2 regions of the Paraglaciecola sp. IT1134 genome follow, and region 1 is predicted to be linked to the other one. Evidence: predicted binding sites of a transcription regulator. Region 1 holds the regulator's gene; the other holds the start of a gene.
The links. The regulator NrdR, encoded in region 1, represses ribonucleotide reductase genes. The targets are predictions, from matches to a motif close to AAACACNANATNTNGTGTTT.
Positions count from the first base shown of each region.

Region 2: nrdA (class 1a ribonucleoside-diphosphate reductase subunit alpha) is a predicted target of NrdR. The motif match lies at 1,265-1,284, and genes of this name have one in related genera.

Region 1 is NZ_CM176486.1:1,469,819-1,473,939, forward strand. Features, by position in the region: gene AC3RV5_RS06320 (IS4 family transposase) at 1-770, opposite strand, end outside; gene AC3RV5_RS06325 (FlgO family outer membrane protein) at 983-1,768, opposite strand; gene AC3RV5_RS06330 (FlgO family outer membrane protein) at 1,778-2,374, opposite strand; gene nrdR (transcriptional regulator NrdR) at 2,548-2,997, shown strand; gene ribD (bifunctional diaminohydroxyphosphoribosylaminopyrimidine deaminase/5-amino-6-(5-phosphoribosylamino)uracil reductase RibD) at 3,088-4,121, shown strand, end outside.
Region 2 is NZ_CM176486.1:2,985,678-2,989,798, forward strand. Features, by position in the region: gene ubiG (bifunctional 2-polyprenyl-6-hydroxyphenol methylase/3-demethylubiquinol 3-O-methyltransferase UbiG) at 1-404, shown strand, start outside; gene AC3RV5_RS13020 (HAD family hydrolase) at 397-1,062, shown strand; gene nrdA (class 1a ribonucleoside-diphosphate reductase subunit alpha) at 1,443-3,758, shown strand; gene nrdB (class Ia ribonucleoside-diphosphate reductase subunit beta) at 3,824-4,121, shown strand, end outside.

The DNA of each region.
Region 1 (4,121 bases):
ATATCCAGCAGTCCTTGTTTACATGGCGTCAAAGATGACAGCCGTTTACCCGCCGCTTTTTTGAGGGCTTTACCCTCTGCATTAAACGCCTCAACGATAGAGGGGTTGATAGTATTGTTGGTACGAATAATATAATAGCCGCCTGCCTGGTCAATTTGATGGCAATAGTCAATATCAAAATACCCTGCATCCTCTAAAGCCAGTGTGCCTTCAAGCTCTTCCGGGATAAGCTGGTAAAGACGCTCACTTTCTTTATCCGGCACAATCTCGAGGTAGTTAATCCCGCCCTGGAGCAAATCCATGGTCATATGTAATTCAACCGCAGCAGGATGGGTTTGAGTGAAGCGTCCAGGGAATTGTGAGGCCAACTTAGGATGTAAGCTCAACGAGCTGCCATCATGCAGTTCAATCCGTTTAAACGGATAATGCGCAGGCAACGTCGCACAATGCTGGCTAAACCAGTGCGCAAGTACTTGTTGTACCAGCTGTTTGAAGAAATCGACCATTTCTCTTTTTTTAAGTTGATTGTGAAAAGGCTTGTACTGCATCTCACGCTGGCTGACCTGACAAAAGGTGCGATGAATATCCGCCAGATTGAATTCACTGCGCGTGCCCAGGGTCTGAATAAACGCTTGTACCTGATGATGCCCCTGAAGTTGGCGGCAACGTTTTATCAACCCGCACTGGCGAGCATGGGTCTGAAGAAAAGAAGGGTTAAAAATCGCTGTTAGCTGTTGGCTCAAGTCGGTTATAATGGCGGTGGCGCTCATGTTGTGTACTCAGTTTTTTTCGCGAAATTATTTGATCATGCCTTGAGCGCCATCTAAAGCCTTTATTTCAATATCTTATCTCTTAAGATCCTACCTATGACTCAAGACTAACGATTAAATTAACACAATCGTTACCTGGAATTCGAACGGGGCGTTTCGCTAAGTTTAATTATTGCAGTCGATATTTTGACGCGGTTTTAATCTTTTTGTTACTAACCTTGTACAATAGATATCAGTGGTGTGCGTGTGACGGGCTTAACCTCTAATGGGGCAGCGCCTGTGGTACTTAGCATGATTGCATTAACCACCCCATCGGGAATAAAACTCTGCGCAGATGCCACTACCGCTTTAGATTCAATGCCTACTATGCGGGCATTAACCAAATAACCGTCATTGTATTTTAACAAGGTGCCGCCAACCACATAACGGATGGGAGAATAACCCGTTAAATCTTCATAATCCTTACTGAATGCGAAATCTCCTCTTGGGGTCACCCTAATATAATCGGTGGTTTTATAATCAATAACCGGAATACCTAATTTATGCACTTCGTGCATCAGACTTTCTGATATTTGATTGCCTAACAAGTTTGTTTGGTTGTAATCACTGTCGAGCATCACAAAACTGGTGACCGCTACCGGGGTGGTATTGTTAACATATTGCAGATTGCCCACAAGGTCTTGCATTAAACCACGGACATAATAGTTAATGTTTTTGCTGTTAACCTGGGGTTCATCCGTTTGCTTAACTAACTGCTGTTGAGCTTGTGCAACCTGATTATTAAACAATCTTGCCTGTACCTGATTGTGGAAATTGACACTGGCATCTACCGCCGAGGATGAAGGGGAGTCAAGTCCATTGTCGTTTTGATAATCAGGTACGTATGAAAAGCTAGCTAATCCGCTGTTGTCCGCATTATTTTGTGGTGCTGTGGTAGCTAGTATTGAACAGCCACCGAGTAGGCAAGTGCTTATCGTTATTAGTAAGATGGATTGCATGTTTAACTCCTAATATGCCGTACGGTAAATATTTTTATCATTCATCATCACTTTGCCTTGATGCCACATTACATTACTGGGGATAACGTCTGTTGCTGCGGCGATGACTTTTTGGCTGCTAGTTTCGATTAGTCGGGCGTTTATAGCGATATTTTTCTGTTGTACGGTATAGGTTCCGGTCAAATAGTAATCTGCCTGAACATAAGGGGTTATCTCACTGATCTGTCTGGATAACATTAGATCTTGATTTTGTTGCATTTTAATCGCGGTTGCCGTCTTAAATTCAATCACGTTGAGTCCGGCTTGAGTAGCAAGCGTGACAAAACTCTCCTGAATTTGTTGCCCTAATAGATTTGCTGCAGGCATGTTTTTGCCATCAATGCGTTCAGTGGGCAAAAATGTGCCTACCGCCACTGATTGTTCTAACTGTATGGGTTTTGCGGTGTAGAACAATTGTTTGGCTAATTGTTCTACATAATGATGAATGCCTTGTTCGGCATTGCCTGCCAGCGGTTGTTCATTTGCTGTACTCCGAATGGGAGAAACAGCACAGGCACTCAGTAGTGAAACTACAACCCCGCTTATTATTACGCTAAATATTTTCACGTGCCATCGCCCTGAAATTGATATTTCTAAATCTCTGTTGCATAGATTAAGCGATTTCTGTGCCATTAAGGCACATGGAGCGAATATAAGGCCCACACCTTGCTAAAGTGGCTTTTTAATTGCCGTATCGGCATACTGTGGGCCACTAATTATCTGATTGAAGAGTAATCGCTATGTTTTGTCCCTTCTGTTCAGTACAAGAAACCAAGGTTATTGACTCGCGCCTGGTGGCTGATGGTCACCAGGTTAGGCGCCGCCGGGAATGTACTGTGTGTAAGGAGCGCTTTACCACCTTTGAAATGGCTGAATTAGTCATGCCGCGCGTGGTAAAACGAGATGGCTCACGTGAGCCCTTTAACGAAGACAAGCTTAGAGCCGGTTTGCAGCGCGCTCTGGAAAAACGCCCCGTCAGCACCGAGCAGGTCGAGCAATGTATCAGTCGTTTGAAATCGGCCTTGCGGGCCACTGGTGAACGTGAGATCAGCAGTGAGTTTTTGGGCAACCTGATCATGGATGCCTTAAAAGAACTGGATAAAGTAGCCTATGTGCGTTTCGCTTCGGTGTATCGTTCCTTCGAAGATATTCGCGAGTTTGGTGAAGAGATTGCGCGTTTGGGTGATTAACTTGCGCTTGATGGCCAGCCTTAGCATTAATCATTCTTTCACCAAAGCTTTCACCAGAGCTTTCACCAGAGCTTTCACCAGAGGTGCACAGTGAGCCAATTTACCGCCCATGACGCAAAAATGATGGCGTTAGCCATTCGCTTAGCTGAAAAGGGCCAATATACTACTTCGCCTAACCCCAATGTGGGCTGCGTCATCACTGACGTACAAGATAATATTGTCGGCCAGGGCTGGCATCAAAAAGCCGGCAGCGGCCACGCCGAAGTGCATGCTTTGCAACAGGCGGGCACTAAAGCCAAAGGGGCCACAGCTTATGTGACCTTAGAGCCTTGCAGTCACCATGGCCGCACTCCCCCTTGTGCAGATGCCCTTATATCCGCAGGGGTTAGCAAGGTTATTGCCGCTATGGTCGACCCAAATCCGCTGGTGGCGGGCAACGGCCTTAAAAAACTGGCTAATGCAGGCATTAGGGTAAGCAACGGCTTACTTGAACAAGCCGCCATAGAGCTCAATCGTGGTTTTACAAAACGTATGCTAACTGGCCAGCCTTGGGTGACGGTTAAACTGGCCGCTAGTTTGGATGGCAAAACCGCGCTCAATAACGGCCAAAGCCAATGGATCACCGGGCCACTTGCCCGTCAGGATGTGCAGCGTCACCGCGCCAAAAGCTGTGCGATTTTGTCTGGCTCTGGTACGATATTGGCCGATAACCCATCGCTAAACGTGCGTTACAGTGAGCTTGGACTGACCCCTGAACAATTAGCACCAGAGGCCTTGCGTCAACCGGTGCGGGTATTGCTCGACGGGCGCAATCAAATCCATCCTGATTTACATTTATTTAGTTTGTCGTCGCCTATTTTAATGATTAATAGCCAGCCCAATAACGCAGCGTTTCCTGCACACGTAAGCCAATATCAGGCTCAATCAAACGGGGCTCAGCTTGACCTGCACAACGTGATGCAGCACCTGGGGCAGCTTGGTTTTAATCATATTTGGGTGGAAGCGGGGGCTAAACTTGCCGGTGCCTTATTACAGCATAAACTCATCGATGAATTGATCTTGTATCAAGCGCCCAAACTATTAGGTGACAAAGGACGGGATTTGTTTGCAGTGGACGAATTAAC
Region 2 (4,121 bases), 1.5 Mb from region 1:
CTGCGGAACAATATGCCCAGACCTACCCCGGACAATACGACATAGTCACCTGTATGGAGATGCTGGAGCATGTACCCGACCCCGCTTCCGTGATCCAGGCTTGTGGTGCTTTGGTCAAACCTGGGGGCAAGGTATTTTTCTCAACGCTCAATCGCAATATCAAATCCTATCTAATGGCGATTGTGGGTGCTGAATATATTTTACGGTTAGTGCCAAAAGGCACCCATGATCATCAGAAATTTATTAAACCCTCAGAATTACTCAACTGGGTTGATCAGACCCAACTGGTGGCAAAAAATATAACGGGACTACATTTGAACCCATTGACACAACAGTTTTACCTGTCCGAGCAAAATGTCGACGTCAATTACCTGGTGCATTGCCAGCACGTTGGTAATGTCTGAAATGCCGCGCAAACCCCAGGCTCTGTTATTTGATCTGGATGGTACCTTGCTCGATACCGCCAGGGACTTAGGTAACGCCCTCAACCATGTGCTGGCCAGCCATAATCAGCCAATATGTGACTATGCAATTTATCGCAATATTGCTTCAGATGGTTCCAAAGGTTTACTCGATATAGGTTTTGGTCCACAGATACAAGATTACAATTTTGAAGAACTGCGCCAACAATTTCTAGACTATTACCACCAGGCCATCTGTGTAGATACCGAAGCATTTTGCGGCGTTCAGGAATTAATCCAAGGGCTCGATTCGGCGGGTATCCCCTGGGGCATAGTCACCAATAAACCCGGTTGGCTGACAGCAAAACTTCTGCCTCATTTTGCAGAATTGGAAAATTGCCAAGTGGTCATCAGTGGTGATACGTTTACCCAGCGCAAGCCGCATCCCTTGCCACTACTTGCAGCCGCCAAGACCTTAAATATCATGCCGGCTGAAATCTGGTATGTGGGCGATGCCAAACGAGATATCGACGCTGCTAAGGCGGCTAACATGGTCAGTGTGCTAGCAAGTTATGGTTATATAGATGCCACTCATCAAGCCCATTTGTGGGCCGCCGATTTGCAAGTAGACCATCCCGCAACGCTGCTCAACTACATTTAGCACAAACACGAGATGTAGTGGTCGAATATCATTCGCACCACTATATATCGTGATATTATAAATAATTATTTTTTAAACAAAAAAAGTTTAAGCAAAAAAAATTAACTAAATTGCACTTGCAATCCCTATATCCTCAACTCAGATAGTGTTGTTAGGTGAGTCGCCACTAACATTAATTTCACTGCACCATGATTGCGCAGAAAACCACCAGATGTTGGGTTGCAATGTACCCAAAACCTCACTATCTTGTGTTTCATCACTTGATGCACCTGCACACATTGTTCCACTAGGTATTTTTCAGTTGAGTGAAAATATTGAGGGGGTTGTTTGCCTGCAAACGGCCCTCAATTTGTACCCACTAAATAGATAACGGCATATACATGAATAATAAACTATTCGTTACCAAACGTAATGGCGAGCGCGAAGTCATCGATCTCGAAAAAATCCACAAAGTCATTACCTGGGCCGCCAAAGGCCTGAATAATGTTTCAGTTTCACAAGTGGAAATAAAGGCTCACCTCCAGTTTTACGACGGCATGAAAACCGCAGATATTCATGAAACCCTGATCCGTTCAGCAGCTGACTTGATCTCAACTGAAGCCCCGGATTATCAGTATTTAGCCGCCAGACTGGCCATCTTTCATTTACGCAAAAAAGCCTATGGCTGCTTTGAACCGCCTGCCCTATTTGAACATGTTCAATCTATGGTCAAGATGAATAAATACGATCGACATCTTGTTGAAGATTATACTCAGGCCGAGTTTGAGGAGATGGATGTTTACCTGGATCACTGGCGCGACATGGATTTCAGTTATGCCGCCGTCAAACAATTGGAAGGAAAATACCTGGTGCAAAACCGGGTAACAGGTGAAATATACGAAAGCGCCCAATTCTTGTACATACTGGTTGCTGCCTGTTTATTTGCCGATTACCCCAAAGATACCCGCATGGATTATATCAAACGTTTCTATGATGCCACATCCAAGTTCAAGATATCTTTGCCTACTCCTATCATGGCAGGTGTGAGAACCCCCACCCGACAGTTTAGCTCGTGTGTATTAATTGAAGCCGGCGACAGTCTGGACTCCATTAATGCCACGGCCAGTGCCATAGTAAAATATGTCAGCCAACGGGCCGGTATTGGTGTAAACGCCGGCCGGATCCGTGCCCTAGGCAGCCCCATTCGCGGGGGCGAAGCCTTCCACACCGGCTGTATCCCGTTTTATAAGTATTTCCAAACAGCGGTCAAAAGTTGTTCACAAGGCGGAGTGCGTGGTGGGGCGGCGACCTTGTTTTTCCCCCTTTGGCATATGGAAGTTGAATCCTTATTGGTGCTTAAAAATAACCGTGGAGTGGAAGAAAACCGGGTCCGTCATTTGGATTACGGTGTGCAGTTTAACAAACTTATGTACCAGCGTTTGATCAAAGACGAAAACATCAGCTTATTTAGCCCTTCAGATGTGCCTGGCTTATACGATGCGTTTTTTGCCGATCAACCCAAGTTCGAGCAATTGTATTGTCAATACGAACAGGATGAGTCTATCCGCAAAAAAACCATTAAAGCGGTGGAACTGTTCAGCATATTTATGCAGGAACGCGCCAGCACCGGGCGAATTTATTTGCAAAATGTGGATCACTGCAATACCCATAGCCCCTTTAATCCTGAGCTGGCACCCATACGTCAAAGTAACCTGTGTTTGGAAATAGCCTTGCCTACCAAACCCTTGGAACACGTTAATGACGAAAACGGCGAAATAGCTTTGTGTACCCTATCGGCGTTTAATCTTGGAGCCATTGAAAGCCTGGATGAATTCGCCGAAATGGCCGACCTGTCGGTGCGAGCCCTGGACAGCTTGCTCGATTACCAGGATTATCCTGTTCCTGCCGCTTACAATGCCACTATGGGTCGTAGAACCTTGGGCATAGGGGTGATTAACTTCGCCTACTACTTGGCCAAAAATGGGGTGAAATATTCAGACGGCAGTGCCAATGGTCTGATCCACAGAACCTTTGAAGCCATGCAGTACCAGTTGATGCGCGCATCGTGTAACTTGGCCAAAGAAAAAGGTGCTTGTCCCAAATTTAACGAAACCACTTATTATCAAGGTCTGATGCCGATCGATACCTACAAAAAAGATATCGACAAGATATGCAACGAACCTTTGCATTGCGACTGGGATACCCTACGTGCCGATATCAAACAATACGGTTTGCGCAACAGTACGCTGTCGGCTTTGATGCCATCTGAGACTTCTTCCCAGATATCCAATGCCACTAATGGCATAGAGCCGCCCCGCGGCCACATCAGTATTAAATCCAGCAAAGACGGCGTATTGAAACAAGTGGTGCCTGAATACGAAAGGCTCAAGGATAAATACGAATTGTTGTGGGATCTGCCCTCTAACGATGGCTATTTGCAGCTAACGGGTATCATGCAAAAGTTTGTCGACCAGACCATATCCGCGAACACCAGCTATGATCCTAATAAATACGAGGGTGGCAAAGTGCCGATGAAACTGCTGCTCAAAGACTTGCTCACCGCCTATCAGCTGGGGATTAAAACCCTGTATTACCATAACACTCGGGACGGTGCCTCTGACTCATCCCAACTAGAACTGAAATCTACCAAGTTTGTCCCCCAAGAAGTGGTAGAGGAAGAAGATGATGATTGTGCAGGCGGCGCCTGTAAAATATAACAAAGGTGCCCGTCAGTGCTAATAACTGACGGGCAAGTTTAACCAATAACGGCTATTTACTATTCATGAAATACACCACTTTTAATCAAAAGAATAACGATCCGTTAAAAGAACCTATGTTCTTTGGCAACCCGGTCAATGTTGCCCGTTACGATCAACAGAAACACAATATTTTCGAAAAATTAATCGAAAAACAAATTTCCTTTTTTTGGCGGCCTGAGGAAGTGGATGTCAGTAAAGACCGAGTAGATTTTCAAAAATTGAGTGATTCTGAAAAACATATTTTCATTTCCAATCTGAAATACCAAACTTTACTCGATTCCATCCAGGGGCGTAGCCCCAACATCGCATTTTTGCCGATCA